Regions from separate parts of the Vreelandella sulfidaeris Esulfide1 genome, predicted to be linked through region 3. Evidence: predicted binding sites of a transcription regulator. Region 3 holds the regulator's gene; each other region holds the start of a gene.
The links. The regulator sigma-54, encoded in region 3, starts transcription at its own class of promoters, with help from an activator protein. The targets are predictions, from matches to a motif close to TGGCACNNNNNTTGCTNT.
Positions count from the first base shown of each region.

Region 1: glnA (glutamate--ammonia ligase) is a predicted target of sigma-54. The motif match lies at 4,633-4,650, and genes of this name have one in related genera.
Region 2: speB (agmatinase) is a predicted target of sigma-54. The motif match lies at 4,605-4,622, and genes of this name have one in related genera.

Region 1 is NZ_CM133364.1:228,641-236,249, forward strand. Features, by position in the region: gene ACW44H_RS01120 (hypothetical protein) at 176-847, opposite strand; gene ACW44H_RS01125 (hypothetical protein) at 1,056-1,361, opposite strand; gene ACW44H_RS01130 (alpha/beta hydrolase) at 1,416-2,420, opposite strand; gene ACW44H_RS01135 (acyltransferase family protein) at 2,596-3,627, shown strand; gene ACW44H_RS01140 (hypothetical protein) at 3,713-4,336, opposite strand; gene glnA (glutamate--ammonia ligase) at 4,872-6,278, shown strand; gene ACW44H_RS01150 (DUF4124 domain-containing protein) at 6,429-6,977, shown strand; gene glnL (nitrogen regulation protein NR(II)) at 7,198-7,609, shown strand, end outside.
Region 2 is NZ_CM133364.1:3,637,188-3,644,796, reverse strand. Features, by position in the region: gene ACW44H_RS16955 (carbohydrate ABC transporter permease) at 1-406, opposite strand, end outside; gene ACW44H_RS16950 (ABC transporter substrate-binding protein) at 470-1,750, opposite strand; gene ACW44H_RS16945 (ABC transporter ATP-binding protein) at 1,796-2,926, opposite strand; gene ACW44H_RS16940 (sigma-54 interaction domain-containing protein) at 3,029-4,447, opposite strand; gene speB (agmatinase) at 4,720-5,670, shown strand; gene ACW44H_RS16930 (YjiH family protein) at 5,776-7,158, shown strand; gene ACW44H_RS16925 (5-guanidino-2-oxopentanoate decarboxylase) at 7,169-7,609, shown strand, end outside.
Region 3 is NZ_CM133364.1:1,535,305-1,542,913, forward strand. Features, by position in the region: gene ACW44H_RS07020 (YhdP family phospholipid transporter) at 1-409, shown strand, start outside; gene tldD (metalloprotease TldD) at 406-1,857, shown strand; gene yjgA (ribosome biogenesis factor YjgA) at 1,909-2,442, opposite strand; gene pmbA (metalloprotease PmbA) at 2,551-3,891, shown strand; gene ACW44H_RS07040 (HPr family phosphocarrier protein) at 3,909-4,178, opposite strand; gene rapZ (RNase adapter RapZ) at 4,223-5,155, opposite strand; gene ACW44H_RS07050 (PTS sugar transporter subunit IIA) at 5,245-5,715, opposite strand; gene hpf (ribosome hibernation-promoting factor, HPF/YfiA family) at 5,720-6,028, opposite strand; gene ACW44H_RS07060 (RNA polymerase factor sigma-54) at 6,127-7,542, opposite strand.

The sequences.
Region 1 (7,609 bases), 1.3 Mb from region 3:
TATGCTCACTCATGAGAGAGCCCTCGTTCAATATAAATAGGTTATAACATAACATTTGGCAAAGCCAAAAAAATTGCTGGATATTTTACCCGTTAACACCGAGCTGGCAAAGATAAAGCGCTGGCAGCAAACCGCCGCCAGCGCTTTAGAGGAAAACCAGAGAGGATGGCGTGAATCAGTAACGCCAGGTAGCGCCCAGCTGCTGTGGCCCCACGTTCAGTGCGTATTCACCAGGAATAGTGATCAGCCCCAGCGATAGATTAGCGGGTTGGAAGCGGTTAATCGCTGACGATGCCTGATTCGGCTGCGTCCAAATCTGCAGCTCATTGACCAGCATGCCAGTCGCAAAGTTGATAGCGCCATCGCTTTCACGGCCATCGGCGGCAATCACCGCGCCCGCCACGCCATTGACCACCAGTGAACCAACACGAGCACCCCAGCCGCGCCGCTCGCGCTCAGCTTGCGCAAGCTGTAACCCCAGCGCCTGCACGCCACTTAAATCACCGCTGGCTTTTAAGCGCTCATATTCGGCCAAAGCCGCCGGGTGCGGCTGGCGATCCGTGAACATGCCGCCCAACGCCAGGGCGGATTTCACCACACCCACCCGCGCATCAAAACGGTCATCGTCATCGCTCGCTTCACTCGATTGGTAAGCGTTCACCGCCAAGCTAGTGCCGTAAATGCCCGTCCAGCCCCATTGCCAAACATTGGCATGGCGAGCGCCGTCCTCAAAGACCCCATCGTATTCATTCCATTGCCCGCCCGTTTGTGCCTGGGCTTGAAAAGAGACGGGCAGAGCGATCAACACGGTGGTAACCAACGCGGCGAAAAGACGAAAAGCATGCATGGTGAAGAGCCTATATAAAGAGAACATTAGCGATAAGCGTAGCACGCAAATCAAATAAGAAGAGGGTAGATTCAGGCAAGGACAAGGGGGTTGGATCAGTAGCGCTAAAGCATAATGTTGTTTAACAACGCTTGTGCACACTTCAAGCTCACAGAACAGCCACCGCGTTGGGTGGCTGTATCAGCTTAATTAGCCAAAACGCTAGGCTTTAATCTTCTTTGGGCGGTGTTTCCATCGCCCGTTTATCGTCGGGTACCCTGACGATGTGGCCGACTTCCAGCTTGTTATGGCTTTGGTGACGCTTGCCGTGAGAATCGATGATCGCGGCGACTTCGCCGATGCTGACAGCGTCGTCTTCCCGGTACGCTTCAACTTTGACCCGTACCATGGCGCCTTGGTAGCGGGCGGAAATAATGTCGCCAGGGTCGGGTTGGCCATTGTGATCAGGGTGTTTTTTAAAGTAGTCAATAACACTGGCGCTGCCGGGTTCATCCCATTCGATATGTTGATGCATCGTTGTCTTCCTTGTCGTGTTAAGTGTTGCTGGTGTGACTTTAGTGTAGTGCCTTCAACCGCTTACTTCCTCAATGCTCTCGGTGCTTTCTTCCGCTGGGGGTTCTGCCGTAGCTTGCTCGTCTTCTACCGCTACGCTATCTGTCTGCCCCACGTACTGGAACAGGAAATTGAGCGCTGCTGGCAGGCTGGCACGCCAAACTTGCCAGGTGTGGCCGCCGGGGTAAAGGTCGAGTCGCACGTCGTTGGGCTGAATGCGCTCCATGGCTTGGCGCAGTAAGCGGGCGTGGAATTCTGCGTCGTAGACATCGCTGCGTCCTGCGCTGATATACAGTGGTACGGGGGAAAGGTCGCCCTCATCTTCGATACCGCGGGGGGTTACCTGCAAGCGGTACTCTTCGAGATGGGCGGTGTAGTTAAGCGTTTCCCAAAGCGTTTGATCAAATTGCCCCTGGTCATTGCGAAACGCCGGGTGGCGCCAGGCAGAGGAGTTGCGTGGTGGCAGGGGAACGTAGCTGGCGGGGCTTAACGCGGCTACTGCGGCAAACAGCTCCGGCCGCTCCAGGGCAAAGTTGAGCGCGCCATAGCCACCGGCGGAAAGCCCTGCTATTCCTCGCAGTCGGCGTTCTTGACCCACGCGGTAGGTCGCTTCGATATGCGGCATCAGGTCGTTAAAAAATGCGCTACGGGCGGGTTCGTTGTGGCCATCCACCCACCAACTACGGCTACCGGGCATAATGAAAACGGTCGGTGGAATATGCCCGGCGCGAATAAGCCTGTCTGCCACCTGCTGCAAGTTGCCACGTGCTACCCAGTCGCGGTCAGTGCCAAAAGAGCCGTGCAGCATATAAACGATCGGATAAGCGGCTGTCGCTTGGGCGTCATAATTGTCGGGTAAATAAACGCTGTAAGGGTAATCGTAGCCTAGCGTAGACGAATAAAAATGATGGTGCTCAACCTCGCTGGCTAAACTATGACCACTGAAGGTTAGCCACCCAATCAATGTAGTGAATAGGGCGTTTAACCGGTATGAGGAGAGGGGTGGCTTATGGGTAAACACGTTTCCTCCGGGGAATTAAAACGCTTCAATGAGATCGGACAGCATGGCGACACGACTTATTCATCATAGCCATTTAGGTTGTTCATCATAGACATTCAGGACAGTTAAGCAGTTTAGTTGTTCATAATAATCCCTAATAATAGCAACGTAAGGCTAGCTGGCGGCGGGAGGGCTGATGCAGAAAGTTGAAGAAATTTATTGGTTACGTGCGTACGGCTGTATAGCCGTTTTTTTGTTTCACTTATTAGATCACGTCAATCAACGTCTCGATAATGTAGCTACCGATTTAATGCGCCTACCGCTGGTGCTAGGTACGCCGATCTTCTTGTTTATCTCGGTTTTTGTGTTCGCAGTTCGTTACGCTAAGTCCGTGCCGGCGGGGTTTCTTGCCCAGCGCGTGAAGTATGTGATGGTGCCTTACTTTGTATATGGCTTTATTTATTCGACTGCTGAATGGTTAAGACGACTGAGATCCGACGAGCCGGTAGGGTTCTTGGCCAATGCAATTGAATATTACGTATACGCGGGGTGGCATGGTTATTTCTTAATCATTGCCATGCAGTTTTACGTCGCTTATTGGTTATTTACTCGCTGGCAGCTATGGCGCTTGAACCCTGTACCGTGGCTGTGGGCCGCCTGTGTCATCAGCATGGCTTATTGGGGGCTTGCTTACTGGTTTAACGTTGACTGGCCAGGCTATCTGTTGTGGATCGCGCCGCTAGGGTGGCTCTATGTATTTTTCCTGGCGTTGGTGCTGGTGCAACACTACCCACTAGCCCCTGAGAGCGTGCTAGTGGAGCGCCCAGCCTGGATGCAGCAGATGGCCCGCCCGGTGTGGCTGGCACTTTTCGTGGCGCTGATTATTGCAGCTACCTTTGAGGGTTGGCTGGAGTTTTCCTCCAAAGAGGTGTGGGTAATCCCTTTCTTTGTGCTGTTTACGCTCTGTGCCATGCGTTATCTGGCCGGGCGGCCTGCGCCTTTGTGGGTGCGCCACATTAACGTTTATTCGTTTGGCATTTACTTGGCACACCCGATGTTCTTTGTGCTTACCGATCTGGTTGTTGAGCCCTTGTCGCTGCCTATTGGGGTGTATGCGCTGGTGCTTATCGTGGTAGGCGGCGTGGGATCCGTTGCCCTTAATAAGCTAGCCAATATCACTACGCTCGGTTCCATGCTATTCGGCAAGCAGTTGAAGGTAAGTTATTAAAATAGCTAGATAAGCTAGGCGTTAAGAGGCTAGTAGCAGAAGGCAAATAAAGAGAGTAATAAGATTCATCAGGGTAAAGCGAGCATTACGACCATGGTGTGAAAGCGGGTTCAGGGGCTTTTGGCAGCGAGGAGGTGCCTGGCTCGTCCGCCTGGCTAAGCAAGTGGCCACTGTAAGTTTTAAAGCGGGTGGGGCAGGCATGTAAGCGTTGCAAAAAGTCCTCTATTGCACTGTCTTCATCCAGCTCAGGGTCGAACCCACCTAAACGTTCAAACCATGCACGCCTCACGGCAATATAGGGTGGCATTATCAGTGCGCTTGCCAATAAACGCCTCAATAACCGCTCTGATAGCGATGGCTGGGTAAGGCTAACGATTAACGCATCAAGGGTGTAGGTGTTTAATTGCGGGTAGAGTGCGTCCCATAAACTGGCAGGCAGTGGTTTTCTTTGCAGCGCAATGATTAGCCACGCCGCTTGGCTTGTAAATGCGGCTTTATTGAGGCGAGCCCCCAGTGGTTGCGCAGGGGTGATCAGGCAGTGAGTGTGATAACGCTGCCCGATAGAGGTTAGACGCGCATTCGCTTGAGTGCCCGTCACCAAAATGGGCAACAAGTGGTCGGCGACACCGGATTCACGTATGGATTGTAAATGGCGTGGTAACTGCGCGCCCGTTACCATTGCATCAACAATAAAGCAGACCGACCTCATTATTTGCCGACTCCGATTGTGAGCAAATCTCTCAAATTGTAATTTATTGTAGTATCTGCTTCATTTGAGTAGCAAGTAAAAAAGCTTGCGGGCCAAAAAAGGGTGCTCAGTATTTTTAGTGCACATTTTGGTGCATTGGCGGTTATTTTTGTTCTATTTTGGTGCGTCAAAGGTTGTTAAAGAGGCTTGTTAGCAGCTCTTTGGACTTTATGCGTCATCAGGATGCATCAGAATCTATTTTTAAATATTTAAGAAACAGTTGCTTACGTTTTTTCTATGCCATATTGGTGCACATTTGGCATGCTCTCTGCATTGTATTTTGTAGCGGCTAGCGGGTCGTAGGCATAAGCCTTGCGGCGTGCTAAAACGATAGCCGGTCTGAAATGCTCGCTGAACGGTTTTGTATTTCAATGCAGGCAAACGTTGAGTGAACAAGAATGACAAACGTGCGGTTTAGCACGTATTTTGTCGAACAACACTTTTATCGGTAGCTTACTGTCGTTAGCTTTAAGCCACGCTCATACCGGAGGACACTATGTCAGCCAAGACTCTCGCGCTAATTGAAGAACATGATGTTAAATGGGTAGATCTGCGTTTCACCGACACGCGCGGTAAAGAGCAGCACGTGACTGTGCCTGCCCGTGATGTGAACGAAGAGTTTTTTGAGAATGGCCAAATGTTTGATGGCTCTTCTATTGAAGGCTGGAAGGGTATTAACGAATCAGACATGATTCTGAGCCCGGAAGACGGTACTGGTTACCTTGACCCCTTCACCGAAGATGCCACACTCGTACTTCGCTGCGACATCATCGAGCCGGCCACTATGCAAGGCTACGATCGTGACCCGCGCTCTATTGCTAAGCGTGCAGAAGCTTACCTGCAGTCGACTGGCTTGGGCGACACCGCCTTCTTTGGTCCTGAGCCTGAATTCTTTATCTTTGACGAAGTGCATTGGAAGTCTGACATTCAGGGTTCCATGTATAAAATCACGTCTGACGAAGGTGCTTGGGCGACCAGTAATCAAGTAGAAGGCGGCAACTTAGGCCACCGTCCGCGCGTTAAAGGCGGCTACTTCCCGGTTCCCCCGGTTGATAGCTTCCACGATATCCGTGGTGCGATGTGTAACACGCTGGAAGCCATTGGCCAGACGGTTGAGGTTCACCACCACGAAGTTGCTAACGCAGGTCAGAACGAAATCGGCGTTAAATTCAACACGTTGGTGAAGAAAGCTGACGAAGTTCAGGAAATGAAGTATGTGATCCACAACGTGGCACATGCTTACGGCAAAACCGCCACTTTCATGCCTAAGCCGCTGGTGGGTGACAACGGTTCTGGTATGCACGTCCACCAGTCGTTCTGGAAAGATGGTCAAAACCAGTTCGCCGGTGACGAGTACGCGGGTTTGTCTGAAATGGCACTTTTCTACATTGGCGGTATCATCAAGCACGCTCGTGCCCTGAACGCGTTCACTAACGCGTCTACCAACTCGTACAAGCGTCTCGTGCCAGGTTTTGAAGCACCCGTTATGTTGGCTTACAGCGCGCGTAACCGCTCTGCTTCCATCCGTATTCCGTATACCGCTAGCCCGAAAGGCAAACGCGTTGAAACTCGTTTCCCTGACCCGACCGCTAACCCCTACCTGGCGTTTTCTGCCATGTTGATGGCCGGTATCGACGGTATTAAGAACAAGATTCATCCTGGCGATGCCATGGATAAAAACCTGTACGACCTGCCGCCAGAAGAAGGCAAGTCCGTACCGACTGTAGCGCATAGCCTGGACCAAGCGTTGGAAGCACTCGATGCTGACCGCGCGTTCTTGACCGAGGGTGGCGTGTTCACCGACGAAATGATCGATGCCTACATCGACCTCAAGATGGAAGAAGTGGAGCGTATTCGTATGACCACGCACCCCATCGAGTTTGATATGTACTATAGCTGTTAAGTACAGCTGTTAAGTACAGCTGCTAATCAGCGTTACTCGACACTGGCTGTTACTATCAGCTAGGTGGTGGTAACAATGATGGCTAATAGAACCCCGCTACGGCGGGGTTTTTTTGTTACTGGGGACTGAGAAGCGTTGCAAGGGGAGGCTATGAACAAGGTCAATGCAGTCGTGATGAGCGGTGTGCTGATCACTTTTTTAGGCGTGGGGGGAATGGGCGGTACGGTGTTCGGGCAAACGGTTTACCGGGTCACCGATGAGCATGGCAACATTACGTTTACCGATAACCCTGGCCGTGGCGGCGAGGCATTAGAACTGACGCCATTGCCTAGCCTGCCGCCAGCATTAAAGTCAGCGATGTCCTCTTCCAGTGAAACCACGCCCGCTGCTATGCGCCCACGTGGCAAACCAGGGCAGCCCTTTATGCCCTATGACCACTTTTCTATTGCGCTGCCCCAGCAAGGCGCACGCCTGACGGAGCGAAGCACCGCGGTGGAGGTGGCAATTGCGCCACCGCTGCGTGAAGACCACCAAGTGCGGCTGTTAGTGAATGGAGAGATTAGCCAAACCGCGCTGCACAGTGATGTTTTCTGGTTAACGGGGCTGCCTGCGGGGCAGCACGAACTTCAAGCAGAGTTACTGGACAGCAGCCAGCGGTTACAGCACCGCACCCCGGCGGTGACGATTACGGTTCCTTAAAAGGGCCATTAAAAGTCTCAGTGCACTAAAATAGTGCAATCGTGGGCGCATTTAATGTCGCGATTGCGCTAAAACGATTCATCTATCCCCGCCGCTTTGCCCGCAAGCCGTGCAACTAGGCATAAAGGAATAATTGGCGCGCTTTTTGCAGTTCCCACATTGATCATCCACCTGTAGGTCTATCACCGCGATGGAAGACGCAATTTCTCAGGACACCACCATGCATCAGCGTTTGCTTGAACATCTCACCACGGCGGTATTGCTGTTAGACGGCGAGCTGCGTGTGCGCTGGATGAACCCTGCCGCTGAAGCTTTATTGGCGGTCAGCCTTAGCCGAGTTCACGGGATCAGCCTGGATACGCTACTCGGCGGTGATGAAAGTATTGATGATGTGTTAGCCAAAGCACGGGATGCTTTTCACCCTTATACTCAGCGCGAAGCGCGTATTACGCCCCTGAATAGTGAACCACTCACCGTCGACTATACGGTGACACCATTATCTGACGATGAACTGCTGTTAGAAGTTGAGCCGCGGGACCGGCTAATGCAAATCTCCCGAGAAGAAGCGCTCACTACCCGCCAAGAGACGATCAAGGTGTTGGCCCGCGGGCTTGCCCATGAAGTCAAAAATC
Region 2 (7,609 bases), 2.1 Mb from region 3:
ATAGGCCAATCTGTGGCGCGTAGAAAAACATCCAAATATTGGCAGCGGCGATCATGGGTAGAATGGTCGGCGTAAAGTAGGCCATGCGCACAACGCCGCGCCCGCGCAGTTTGCCGTTAACGAATAGCGCCATGCATAAGGCCAGCGCGATAGAGGTGGGGATTGTACCGACGGCGTAGATTAAGTTGTTGCGAGCTACTTTCCAAAACGTCGGGTCATCGAACAATACCTGATAGTTTTCAAGCCCTACAAACTCAGCAGGGGCGCCCCGAAAGCCTGGTAAAAACAGGCTATTGATCACCGTCGTGATCGTCGGTAGATAAGCGAAAGTCGTCAGCAGTACCGCCGCCGGTAACAACAGTAGCGCACCGTAAAGCTGCATTTTATGGGAAGCGGTTAAGGACATGATGGAACACCGCAAGTGAAGGAAGCCGGGGCGAGCCCCGGCGAACAGTAAAACCTATAACAATTAACGGGCGTAGCGGCGCAGCACGCTATCGGCCTCTTGCTGCGCCTGATTAAGCGCTTCTTCCGGTGTCATTTGACCGGTCAGCGCCGCTTGTACGGCGTTATCCAGGGCGCGGCGAATGCGGCCACCCTGGTAGGTGGAGAGCTCCGCAGTGCCGTGTTCAAGCTGGTCGCGGGCGACGGCGGCGGGTGGGAACTCTTCAACATAGCTTTGGAGTGCCTCGGTTTCGTAAGCAGCGGGGCTGACGCCCATGTAGCCGGTTTCAATCGACCAGGCGGCGGCACGTTCGGGGGCGGTCATCCAACGGATAAAGGTCATCGCCGCGCGCTGCTCCTCTTCGCTGGCGTCTTCAAAAATATAGAAGTTGCCGCCGCCAGTGGGGCTGCCACGCTGGGTTTTCATGGGCAGCATGGCAACACCGAAGTCGAAATCGGCTTCGCTGCGCACGGCTGTCAGGTTACCGGTGGTGTGCCAAATCATTGCCGTGGACTGTTCCAAGAAGTTCTGGCGCAGCGTGCCCCACTCGATGGTGCCATCGGGCATGGCGTTGTGCTCGTCAGCAAGCGATACCCAGTACTCCAGCGCTTCCACCGCGGCGGGGTCGTCAAAGTAGACCTCGGTGCCATCTTCGCTCATCAAGCGATGACCGTTCTGAAAAGCAAAGGCCTGGAACATCCAGTAGGGGTAGCCGGTAGAAGGCACCATCACGCCCCACTGTTCGCCGTTGGAGGCTTCCCTAACGGTGGCGGCCATCTCGGCCATCTCTTCCCAGTTTTCAGGCGGTGTTTCGGGATCTAGGCCAGCGGCTTCAAAAGCGTCTTTATTCCAGAACAGTACGATGGTGGAGCGCTGGAACGGGATGCTGTAGGTTTTGCCATCCAACTGGCCGTTTTCCATCAGGCCGGGGTAGAAGCTATCCAGCCATTCGCGCTCCTCGTCGGTTTCGATTAGGTCATCGAAAGCCACAATGGCGTTTTGTTCGATCAGCTCATACAGATCGATGGAAAACATGACCGACAGCTGAGGCGTGTCGCCGGCTTCCATGGCCGACATGGCACGTACGCGGGTGTCGTCGTAGTTACCGGCGTAGATCGCTTCGACGTTGATATCCGGGTGTTCGCTTTCAAACTCCGCTACTAAGTTGTCCACCACATCGGTGAGCGCCCCGCCCACCGAGACCGGGTAGTACATGGTCAGATCAACGCTATCAGCGTTAACCTGGGCGGCACTTAATAAGCCCGCTGCCAGGGCCGTCATCGCAAAAGGGATCCGCGCACGCATAAAAGACTCCACAAGTATCAGGACTGAATCAAGGTTGAAAAGCGATCAGTGTTGGAAAGAGCCCACCGCCGGTGGACGAGGAATGCTGCGGATTGGCGGAGCGAAATCGCTTAGTGGCATATCATCGCGCCGTAGGCCGTTAGCATCGAAAAGGTGTATGTTCTTGGACGCCCAATAGAGGCTGCATGGCTGGCCAGTCAATAGCGGTTTGCCGCTTAATCGAACGCGCAGGGTATGCGAGCCCACCTCGACATAGGCAATGGTATCTGCCCCCAAGTACTCTTCACTTATTACCTTGGCGGGTACGCCTGGCGACGCCGCTGGCCGTAGCTCAATATCTTCTGGGCGCACGCCCAAGTGTCCACCGGCGGCCTCCATGAGGGCCACGGGCGTGCTCGGCTCACCTTCGATGACGGCGCCAGTCTCACCGGCCACCAGCGGCAGCAGATTCATCGCTGGGCTTCCAATAAAGCTGGCGGCGAAGGCGCTGGCGGGGCGGTTATAAAGTTCGTCGGGCGTACCGTCCTGCACGATTTTGCCGTGCTGCATCAGTATGACGCGGTCGCCCATGCTCATGGCTTCGACCTGATCGTGGGTGACGTAGATCACCGTCATGTTTAGGCGACTTTGGAGCGCTTTGATTTCCCGGCGCATGTCGCTGCGCAGTCGGGCATCCAGGTTGGAGAGCGGCTCATCCATCAGGCAGATTGGGTGTTCGGAGATAATCGAGCGTGCCAGGGCGACCCGCTGGCGCTGCCCACCGGAAAGCTGGGCAGGTTTACGGCCCAGGTAATCGGTGAGATCAACCAGTTCGGCGACCTTGGCTAGTCGTTCGCCCCGCTCGGCTTTGGGCACTTTGCGGCTGCGCAGGCCAAAGACGATGTTGTCGGCAACGCTTAAATGCGGAAACAGCGCATAGGATTGAAACACCATGCTCAGGCCACGGTCGCCAGGCGGCAGGCGCGTGACGTCGCGCTCGCCGATATGAATACGCCCGCTGCTGGCCTCTTCCAAGCCTGCGATCATGCGCAGCGTGGTTGATTTTCCACAGCCCGAAGGGCCCAGCAGAATGACGAATTGCCCAGGCGTGACATCGAAGGAGATGTCATCGACAGCAGTGGTCGCGTCCCAACGTTTGATGACGCGTTCCAGGCGGATACGCGATTGATTAGACATAGCACACACATCACCGGCTGTTGGTTGTTATTAGGTCAGCTTGTGTTGAAGGTGTTGCCGTTGTATGACACTTATATAACAAACGCGTGTCAAGCGAAAAATTCACTTGGTGACTTTGATGCCGTAGCGCTGCAGCCTGCGCACCACGCTGGATTGGCTAATGCCCAGCCGTTTGGCGATGGCGTAGGTGCTGGGGAGTGTGTGGCATAGCGCTTGCAGCGCTTCACACTCTAAGCGTTCGAGGTACTGTTTGAGATTCTCTTCCGGAGCAAGCGGCGCTACCAGCGGCGCGGGGGAGCCACTCGGCAAGCTGTCGGCGCGCTGTTCGCTATGGGCCTGTGCGGTGGGGGCTTCAATTTGATCGGTGGAACTTGAGAGCCAGGCCCGCTCCAGCCAGTTTTCCAGCTCGCGAACATTCCCCGGCCAGTCGCTGCCCATCAGAGTCGACCATACCTGATTGCCGAGAATTTTCTGCCGCCCATAGCGCTGGTTCAGCCTTTTTAAGCACGCTTCGACCAGATCGGGGATATCCTCGCGGCGGTCGCGCAGTGGCGGCAGGGTGACCGGGATCACGTTGAGGCGGTAGTAAAGGTCCAAGCGGAAAAGTCCCGCTTCTACCTGTTTTCCCAAGTCCTGATTGGTCGCCACCACCAAGCGAAAATCGACCCGGCGCGAGCGTGTATCGCCCAAGCGAGTCAGGCTGCCGTCCTGGATGACTTTGAGTAGTTTGGTTTGCATTAGCAGCGGCAGTTCGCCGATTTCATCGAGGAACAGCGTGCCCCCTTCGGCCTGCTCCAATAACCCGGCTTTACCTTGCCGTGCGGCGCCGCTGAAAGCGCCGGGCTGGTAGCCAAACATTTCGGACTCGAACAGATTTTCAGGAATCGCCGCGCAGTTGACGTCGATGAAAGGGCCGTTATGGCGCTGGCTCCAGCGATGTAGCTGCTTGGCAAAAGCGGTCTTGCCCACGCCGGACTCCCCCAGCATCAGCACATTGGCGTCTGAAGGGGCGACCCGCTTGAGCAGTAGGGCAATTTCCCGCATCACATGGCTTCTGACCTGCAGGTTATCCAGGGCGTCATCCAACGCCTGCTCTTCGGCATCCGGCGCGGCATGGCTGCGCTTTAAGTGTTCGCTAAAGCGTTTTTGGAGCAGCGCGTATTCGTCTTGCAGCAACTGGAGGTCGGTTAAATCTCGCGAGCGACTGATAATGCGTTCCAGCTTGCCATTCACGAACACCGGATAGGCTTCTGCAATGACGCGCCGGCCTGTGCCGGTGATTTGCATCAATTGCGCGGGCCGACGGGTACGCATGACTTCCATGGTAATGGAGGGCTTCAATACCCCAGCCGCCTGTAGCTGTTGAACGCTGCTGGAAAGCAGCTCTTCACGCGATACTCCATAAACCGCTTCGGCACCTGGGCTGACATCCACGATCTGCCCATCGCCACTGACGATAAAGAAGTGGTCGTTGGCGGTTTCTACGATGGTTTGCAGTACGTGCTTGTCTATTTCACTCATTGTGTTTCTCTCACGCCATCCCTCTCAGTGCAGCCAGCCTTGCCCAGGTGATTCATAAATGAATTATTGATTCATTTGTGAATCGTTGGTGGGCTTTATTGATGCATTTTTGCATCGTTTTGCCAGTAATCCTACCTGTTTATCGCTAGCGCAGGGTTGGCACGTTATGTGCAACGTCTTACAAGACAAAAAACCCCAAGAAGACAAAGAACCCAACTAGGCAGCATGGATCAGCCGTGCCTCAACGCCACAATAAATCCAAGGAGATAACGATGTCAGAGTTTAATCAGCCGCTGGGCGGCAACACCATGCCGCGCTTTGCAGGCCCCGCCACCATGATGCGCCTGCCTACTCAAGAGAACGCCCAAGGGCTGGATGCCGCCTTTATTGGTATTCCCATGGATATCGGTACCTCGAACCGCCCCGGCACGCGCCTTGGGCCGCGGCAGATTCGCGATGAGTCGCGCATGCTTCGCCCCTACAACATGGCCACCGGCGCCGCACCGTTTGAAAGCCTGCAAGTAGCTGATATCGGCGACGTACCGATTAATACGTTCCACCTGCCGAAAAGCGTCGACATCATCACGGCCTTTTACGACGACGTGTTAAAGCATGACTGCATTCCGCTGACGCTAGGCGGCGAGCACACGCTGACGCTGCCAATTCTGCGCGCGATGGCCAAAAAGCACGGCCCGGTGGGGTTGATTCATATCGATGCCCACGCCGATGTGAACGAGCATATGTTTGGCGAGCCGATTGCCCATGGGACGCCGTTTCGTCGTGCCCAGGAGGAGGGTCTGCTGGCCCACAACAAGGTTGTGCAAATCGGCCTGCGCGGGACCGGTTACGCCCCTGAGGATTTCGACTGGTGTCGCGAGCAGGGCTTTCGTGTGGTGCAGGCTGAGGAGTGCTGGCATCGCTCGCTGACGCCGCTGATGGCTGAAGTGCGCGAAAAAATGGGCGATATCCCGGTGTATATCAGCTTCGACATTGACGGTTTGGATCCTTCTGTTGCCCCCGGTACCGGCACGGTGGAAATGGGCGGGCTGACTTCGGCCCAGGGGCTAGAAATTGTTCGCGGCGCGGCGGGCCTAAATATTGTCGGCTGCGACCTAGTGGAAGTATCACCACCCTATGACCCCAGCGGGAACACGGCATTAATGGGCGCCACGCTGCTGTATGAAATGCTCTGTGTATTGCCGGGCGTTAAACACAGCGAATGACGCCAACCGGATGGCTAACAAATAAATAGCGACTAAATAATAACAGTACTGACTTAACAACGCCGCCAGCCCACTTCCAATAATCACTTTCAATGGGTGACCCCTATGCCGTATAGCAACGTTAAATCGGAACAGCCGACCTCGTCGGCACCGATTCCCCGCGCGCACTTACTGAAATTTCTGATCCCCTCCCTGATCGGGGTGCTGTTGTTTCTCGTCCCTTTTCAAGTGGGTGACACCATTAACATCGGCATGGGCTTAATGGCCGATGGCCTGCAAACCCTGCTGGGCTCGGCGCTACCCGCCATTGCAATGGTGGTGCTCTGCCTTTCAGTAGTGGCAACGCTTTATGCCAAGCTGGCGCATCCGGGCTGGGCCGTTAAAGGCGTGCTGCATGAAATGTTTCACGTTGGGCCGTTATGGTTTGTGATGCGTGTATTAGGCGCACTGTTTGCTGTGATGACTTATTTCCAATTTGGACCTGAGTTCATCACCGCCTCTTTTACAGGGGGCGTCATGCTCAATGACCTTGCGCCGGTGCTGCTAACCTTCTTCTTCTTTGCCGCGCTGCTACTGCCGTTCCTGGTCGAGTTTGGCTTTATGGAGTTCATCGGCAGTATGGTGCGCAAGCCGTTTCGGGTGATCTTTAATTTGCCGGGACGCAGCGCTATCGATGCCACCGCCTCATGGATGGGCTCGGGTACCGTAGGGGTGCTGATCACCACACAGCAGTATGAGCAAGGCTTCTATAACCAGCGCGAAGCGTCGGTCATTGCTACCAATTTCTCCGTGGTATCGATTGCGTTTGCGCTGCTCGTCACCAGCTTCGTCGATATCAACCACCTGTTTGTGCAGTTCTACTTTACGGTGGTGGTTTCCGGCTTGATCGCGGCGGTGATTGTGCCGCGCCTACCGCCGCTGTCGCGCAAATCCAATGACTACTACGAGCCCGTGGGCTGCCAGTTGAGTGAAGAACGCACTGAAAAAGTGGGCCTGTTTCGTTACAGCTTGATTCAAGCCACCAATCGCGCCGCTGGAGCTCCCGGCCCTCGTGAACTGGCGCGCCTGGCACTGATCAACGTCATGGATATTTTCCTTGCGCTGTTGCCTCTGGTATTTGCCATTGGCACGGTGGCGCTCATTCTGGCGGAGTTCACCCCGCTATTTACATGGCTCTCTTACCCGATGGTACCGGTGCTGGAACTGCTGCGTATTCCAGAGGCAGAGGCGGCAGCGCCCGCCACCCTGGTGGGCTTTGCCGATATGTTTCTGCCCGCGGTGCTGGCGACCAATATCGAAAGCGAGCTCACCCGCTTTGTGATTGCCTGTCTGTCGCTTACTCAGCTGATTTATATGTCTGAAATCGGCGCGCTGCTGCTCAAGTCGAAAATTCCCATCAAGCTCTGGGAACTGGTCGCCATCTTTCTGCTGCGTACTGCGATTACGCTGCCGATCATCGCCTTTATGGCCCACACGTTTTTCTTCTAAGGGGCCATGCATGAAAGAGTCAAAGACAATGACCTGCGCCGAACTGTTGATTCACCTGCTGCGCGATACTTACGGCGTGCGGTCGCTGTTCGGCATTCCCGGCGTGCATACGGTCGAACTTTATCGCGGGCTGGAAGGCAGCGATGTGCAGCATATAACCCCGCGCCATGAACAGGGCGCAGGGTTTATGGCCGACGGCTATGCCCGCGCCAGCGGCCAACCGGGGGTGTGCCTGATTATCACCGGCCCAGGCATGACCAACATTGCCACCGCCATGGGCCAAGCCCTGGCGGACTCCATACCGATGCTGGTGATTTCTAGCGTGAACCGCCGCGATACCTTGGGCTTGGGGCAAGGGCGGCTGCACGAACTGCCCAGCCAACAGCAGATAATCAGCGGCGTGGCGCGTTTTAGCCACACGCTGCTGGATGCCAGCACGCTACCCGAGGTA
Region 3 (7,609 bases):
CATCGGCTTACTCAATTTTGATAATATTTTGCGCCGTTTGCGCTTGGATTTTTCTGACGTTACCGGCCGAGGTACAGCGTTTGATCGTGTCAAAGGTACGGCTGATGTCACCGGTGGGCTGCTCACGCTACGTGGCCCATTGCAAATTGATGCCCCGGCCACCACTCTAACGCTTACTGGCAATGCCAATCTGGCGACACGTGAACTTGACCAGCGACTTGGCGTCACACTGCCAGTGACGCAAAGTTTACCGATCGCGGCCATTGCCGTTGGTGCGCCCATCGTGGGCGGCGCGCTGTTCCTCGCTGATCAGTTGTTTGGCGACGCCTTAGATCGCGCCACGACACTCCATTATCGCGTGCGAGGTCCTTGGACTTCGCCGCAGGTTACTTTAGAAGGCCCCCAATGACCGCATATAAAAGTGATGTAGATACGGCTGCAGCCATCCTCTTGACGCCTGGAGGGCTGGATTTGGATGCCCTGGAAACAGGGTTGGACTACGCCATGGGCGCGGGCATTGACTACGCCGATCTCTATTTTCAGCGCACCTGGCAAGAGGGGTGGGTACTGGAAGATAGCGAGGTGAAAGAAGCGAGTTACAATATTGATGGTGGTGTCGGCGTGCGCTCATTGGCGGGCGAAAAAACCGGCTTTGCCTACTCAAACCAAATTACCGCCGATGCATTAATGGATACCGGTCGTACGGCGGCGGGCATCGTGCGCAGTGGCAAACGTCTGCCTGGGCAGTTGGTTCAGCCTGTGACAGCCATGTCGCGCTATGCCGGTATAGATCCGTTAGCGGGGCTAAGTGCTGAAGATAAAGTTGCCATGTTGAAACAGGCTGATCGAGTGGCGCGTGCCGCTGATCCGAGTATCAGCCAGGTGAGCGCCTCGCTCTCGGGTACCTATGAGGTGGTATTGGTCCGGGCCAGTGATGGCACGTTGGCTGCCGATATTCGCCCACTGGTGCGCTTCAATGTCAGTGTCATTGCGGTTAAAAACGGTCGCCGTGAGCGCGGCAGTGCGGGAGGCGGCGGTCGATACTCCATGGCGAAGCTGCGCGATGACCAAGTGGCGGAACTGTACGCTAAAGAGGCGGTTCGTCAGGCGCTGGTCAATCTTGAAGCCATTGATGCCCCCGCTGGGCAAATGCCTGTGGTACTGGCATCAGGTTGGCCGGGAATTTTACTCCATGAAGCGGTGGGGCACGGCCTTGAGGGTGATTTCAATCGCAAGGGTAGTTCCGCTTTTGCCGGGAAGATGGGTAAACGCGTCGCGGCCAAGGGTGTCACGATTGTGGACGATGCCACCATAGCGGATAGTCGTGGAGCAATGAGCGTGGATGACGAGGGTACACCGGGTCAATACACACCGCTCATTGAAGACGGTATTTTAACCGGGTATATGCAGGACAAGCTCAACGCGCGGCTAATGGGGATGGCACCCACTGGGAATGCGAGACGTGAGTCCTTTGCCCATCTACCGATGCCGCGTATGACCAATACCGTGATGCTCGCCGGCCAAGATGAGCCCAGTGATATTATCAAAAGCGTTAAACGAGGCATCTATGCGGTGAGTTTCGGTGGCGGTCAGGTGGATATCACCTCAGGTAAATTCGTGTTCTCCGCCAGTGAAGCCTACCTGATTGAAGACGGCAAAGTGACAGCGCCGGTAAAAGGGGCAACGTTAATTGGTAATGGCCCGGAAGCGATGCAGCGGGTCTCTATGATTGGTCATGATATGGCGTTGGATACCGGTATCGGCGTATGTGGCAAAGAGGGGCAGGGGGTACCAGTAGGTGTCGGCCAGCCCACGTTGAAATTGGATGAGCTGACCGTCGGTGGAACCCAGTCTTAAGTTCGTTCTTAAGGAGGCTGTTTTTAACGAGCCGCCTTTAAAGAGCTGCCTTTAAAGAGCTAAGGTTTCTCGCAGGTGTTTGAAGAGCTTGCGCGAGCTTGTGGGTGGTTTGCCCTGCTCGCGCTCACGCTGTGCATTGCGAATCAATTGACGCAGCGTCTGGCGGTCCGCATTCGGGTACTCGGCCATAAACTGGTCGACCGCCGCATCGCCTTCGTCAATTAAGCGATCACGCCATTTTTCGAGGCGGTGAAACGCGTGGTCGCGCTGCTCCTGCTCTTGGTCAATTGCGTCGAACACGCCTTGAATAGCGGTGAGATCCTCTTTACGGATTAATTTGCCGACGTACTGCATATGCCGACGGCGGCCTTCGTGAGAGCGAATACGAGAGGTTTCTTCGATAGCACGCAGCATATCATCAGAAAGGGGGAAACGGGCGCGCTCTGCCGGTCGCATGGCGATTAAGGTTTCCCCAAGTGCCTGTAAGGCATGCATTTCGCGTTTGAGTTGCGACTTGCTTGGGCGTTCTTCCTGCTCTTCTGGTTCATTAGTACTTGGGACGGTATCGGGACGTTGCTTACGCATAGTGTGACTCATAGACAAGATTCGTTGCGGCATTATACCAGCTGCGAGAACAACATTGATTCGCCGAAGACATTCTGTTGAAAGACAGTCGGTGGAAAAGGAGGTTATATGGCACAGGCATTTGATGCATCCGCGCAGCAGGCGTTATTGACCGCGCGGGCCGAAGAGGCGCTAGCGCTGGCAAAGCGCATGGGCGCAGATGCTGCTGAAGTAGGCGCAAGCGTTGACCAGGGTATAGGTGTCAGTGTGCGCCTGGGTGAAGTTGAAACGGTAGAGTTATCGCGCGACCAGGGTATTGCCGTTACGCTTTACGTTGGTCAGCGTAAAGGCAGCGCTTCATCGACTGATGCCAGCAGTGCCTCGATTCAGGCAGCGGTAGAGAAAGCGTTGGCGATCGCCCGCTATACCGGTGAAGACCCGGCCGCTGGGCTGGCCGATGCATCGCTCATGGCGTCTGAGCTGCCCGATCTAAAAGTGCACTACCCATGGTCACTCACAACGGATGAGGCAATCGAGCTGGCACTTTCCTGCGAGCAGGCGGGGCGCGATGTAGAAGGCATCTCTCAGTCGGATGGTGCGTCACTCTCCAGCGGCGAAGGGGTACGCGTTTACGCCAATAGTCACGGTTTTTTAGGCACCCAAAAAGGCAGCAGTCATTCACTTTCATGTATGCTGATTGCCCAGGATGCGAGCGGTATGCAGCGCGACTACGATTATACGTCTGCGCGCGATCCGAAGGCGCTACGTGACCCGGCCGAGGTCGGTCGCGAAGCTGCGGTGCGTACGCTGCGAAGACTCGGCGCTAAACGCCCACCAACAGGCACCTTTCCAGTGCTGTTTGACCCGTCGTTGGCCAGCGGTCTGATTGGCCATCTGCTCGGTGGGTTAGCCGGTGGCGCGCTTTACCGTCAGGCCTCGTTTTTGTGCGACCGGCTCGGCACGCCGCTGTTTCCCGATTGGTTTAGCCTTGAAGAAAGACCAATGGAAGTAGGCGCTACAGCGAGTTCGCCGTTTGATGGTGAGGGCGTGCAAACTCGAAATAATCGCTTTATCGATCAGGGCCGCATAGCCAGTTATATGCTCTCTTCGTACAGCGCTCGAAGGTTAGGTATGCAAACCACGGGCAATGCTGGTGGGGCGCGTAACGTGCGTTTAGCGACACCGCTGCAATCCCGTGAAAGTCTATTGCAAGAAATGGGGCGGGGTATTTGGGTAACCGAGTTGATGGGGCAGGGCGTTAACGGTGTTACCGGTGATTATTCCCGTGGGGCAGCAGGTTTTTGGGTCGAAAACGGCAAAGTACAGTACCCGGTCGAAGAGTTTACGATTGCCGGAAAACTGGAGCGGATGTTTGCTGGGTTAGTGGGTATTGGTGATGATACCGATACCCGTGGCAGCGTACACACGGGAAGCTGGTTAATAGATGCAATGACGGTGGCTGGTGACTAACAAGTAAAAGCGGGCGGTTACTGATCTTCTTCAAAACGGGCTTCGAACAGCGCTTGAATAGCATCAAGCGCCTGTTCGGCGTCGTCCCCTTCTGCATTGACCTTTAGCTCAGTTCCGCAAGGGGCAGCTAGCATTAGCAATGACATAATATTAGCGGCGTCGGCCACCTGATGTTGCTTGTAGACCCGTATTTTTGCCGTGAAATGTTGGCCGCATTTAACCAGTTTAGTGGCTGCGCGTGCATGTAAACCGCGTTGGTTTGTGAGTGTGAGTATTCTTTCTGGCACCCTGGTTCCTTTTCGCCGAGTGGTGTCATTATGGGTAGAGGCACTTAAGAGGTTTCTTGTCGCTCGTCGCTGTAATCATTGCTGGCTAAAGGTACGGTTGGCTGACCTCCCAACGTATATTGCAGCCCTAGTTCGCGATGACGTAATTGAATCTCGCCTATGCTGTGTGCCAGTCTCTCAGCTAATTGTTCGACCATATAGACCGAACGGTGTTGGCCACCCGTGCAGCCAATAGCGATAGTCATGTAGCTGCGTTGGCTATTCTTATAAGCAGGTAGCCAACGTTCAAGCCATGCCTGAATATCGTCTCTCATGGCATCAACAATCGGGTAGCTGCTTAAAAAAGCCGCAATATTAGCGTCGCGTCCAGTGAATTGACGTAGCGTGGGATCCCAGTAAGGATTAGGCAAACAGCGCACGTCGAATACCAGATCGGCGTCTAACGGTACACCCCGTTTGTAACCGAAAGATTCAAGTGTCAGTGTCAACTTATCGCGCCGTTGGTGCGCTACTTGGTCGGTAATGCGTCGACGTAAATCGTGTACCGATAAGCGTGATGTATCGATGAGTAAGTCGGCTAGATCACGAATATCGTGCAGTGTTTCTTCTTCTTTATTAATCGCCTCTTCCAACGTCATTTCACTATCGCGCGTCAGCGGATGGCGCCGTCGCGTAGCGGAGTAACGTTCAAGCAGTATACGCGCATCGGTCGTCAGGTAGATGACTTGAAAATCAATCTTACGCTGGCATAGCTCCTCTAACAGCGAGGGCAGACGCTCCAGTGCACCGGGTAGGTTGCGAGCATCGATGCTGACCGCCAAGTGGGTGCGGCCTCCCTGGTGGCGTAGTTCGTCAACCAACGACCCCAGCAGCATGGCGGGAAGATTATCAATGGCGTAATAGCCAAGATCCTCGAGCGCTTGTAAGGCAATAGATTTACCTGACCCTGAGCGGCCGCTAATAATCACCAGTTGCATAGAGTCTCTCTTTGCTTTGATCAAGCTGCGTTGAGGGTGGTAAGCGGAAACAGTTGTTTGAACTGCTCAAAAACAGGTTTGTACGGCCCTCAGGTTGCTGATTGCTCACGAATCTTGCCAGTAATCAGCTCAAGTAGCTCACGCTGGCTGCCTGCTTTACGCAACTGCTGACGTGTGTCCGCATCATTCATAATGGTCGCCACCTGGCCTAGCAGAGAAAGGTGCGTATCATCGGCTTCTTCCGGCACTAGCAGTACAAACACCAGATCTACCGGGTCGCCGTCGATAGCATCAAAATCAATCGCTTCTGCCAGTTTTAAAAACCCTGCGATAGGGGCAGAGCAGTGTGGGCTGCGCGCGTGGGGAATAGCCACACCGTTACCAATACCTGTACTGCCTAAGCGCTCTCGACCGATTAAACGGCTAAACACTTCTTGACTGTCCAGGCTGGGAATATTTTGGGCAATAAAGGTGCTGAAAAACTCCAGCACCCTTTTTTTGCTGCCCCCGGGTACGTCGAAGAGGACACGTTCCGGGGGGAGTATGGTTTCCAACGTCATTGAATTAACGCACACCTGCGCCTTGGGCGCGGGCTTGTGCTTTTTCCTTATGTTTAACGAGTTGACGGTCAATTTTGTCCGCTAGTGCGTCAATAGCGGCGTACATATCACTGTCTATGGCTTCGGCATGTAAGTCAGCGCCTGCAGCATGCAGTGTACAGGCGGCATGCTGGCGCTCCTTCTCTACTGATAGGGTGACTTGCACCGTGGTTATATTGTCGTAATGGCGCTCTACACGTTCAAGCTTTTCGTTGACATAGTCACGCAAGGCGTCGGTCAGTTCTACGTGATGACCAGTGATATTAACTTGCATTGACGTACTCCTTATCCATCGGACTGTACTTCGATTGTAACCCTTTTTGCCGCGTTGCAAAGCCCTTGTCGAGAGTTTCCCTGAGAGGGTGACGAGTGCTAGCGCAAACGGCGCCGTTCACTGGAGGAGGGAATGCCCATCGCTTCGCGGTATTTGGCCACCGTGCGACGTGCCACCTGGATGCCCCCCTCATCTAAGAGCGTGACTAAGCGGCTATCCGAAAGCGGCTTGCCAGGCGGCTCTTCTTGGATCAGTTTCTTGAGCCGTGCGCGGATAGCCGTACTGGAGTGGCTATCGCCATCCTGCCCACTTACCTGGCTCGAGAAAAAATATTTGAGCTCAAAAACGCCCCGCGGTGTATGGATATATTTCTGAGTAGTTACCCGTGAAATAGTCGACTCGTGCATTTCCACGGCTTCGGCGATATCGGCGAGTATTAAAGGTTTCATCGCTTCTTCGCCATGCTCTAAAAAGCCAATTTGTCGGGTGATAATTTCACGGCCAACACGTAGCAGCGTATCGTTGCGGCTTGAAAGACTCTTAATCAGCCAGCGAGCTTCCTGAAGATGCTCTTTAAGAAACTGGTTGTCCTGACTTTTGTCTGCACGCTTTATCAAGCTGGCATAGTCAGGTTGTATCCGCAGCCGTGGCAGCGCCTCGGGGTTGAGTTCTAAATGCCAGCCTTCATGGTCATGGCGTACGACGAGATCCGGCGTTACGTAGCTGTCGTCGGTATCGCCATAGGCGCTGCCTGGGCGTGGATCAAGACTGCGTATTAGCAAAATGACATCCGCCAACTGATCATCATCAAGCCCCAGTCGGCGTTTTAGCAAGCGCATGTCATCTTTGCCCAACGCTTCAAGAAACTGTCGCACTAAGCGGCGGGCGGGGACCAGTAGCGGGGTATCATCAGGAAGGGCCGCTAGCTGCAGCATTAGGCATTCACGCAGGTCGCGGGCAAAGATACCCGTTGGCTCAAACTGCTGGAGCTTGAGCAAGATGGTTTCTACCTCGCGCTGGCTAAGTCCGTCAATGCCTTGAGCGCGAAGCCCTTCACGGATGTCATTGAGCGGTTGGGTTAAATAGCCGTTAGCGTCTAGCGCATCGATTAAGCTCTCCGCAACCTGCTGTTCACGCTCGCCAAAATCGGTCATCGCCAGTTGCCATAGCAAGTGCCCATGAAGGCTCTGGCCGGCAGCCTGACGCTCAAAGTCGGGCCCTTCACTACTGCTGGCGCCGTGACTTCCGATATCCTGGTAGGTATCTGACCAATCGCTATCTACTGATAATTCGGTGGGAATACTCTCGGACCACTCTTCTTCTTTAGGCTCGCTGACGGCCTGTTCGCTAAATTCATCTTCCTGTTCCAACAGGGGGTTGGCGTCTAAGGCCTGCTGAATTTCTTGACGAAGGTCCAGCGTTGATAGCTGTAACAGGGCGATGGCCTGCTGCAGCTGAGGTGTCATGGTCAGCTGTGTGCCGATACGCAGTTGTAGAGAAGCTTTCATGACCATCTGAGAACCACTCGTTATTCAGAATCCTCCACCCTAGTGCGAGTGAGGACCAGGTGCAAGTGCAATA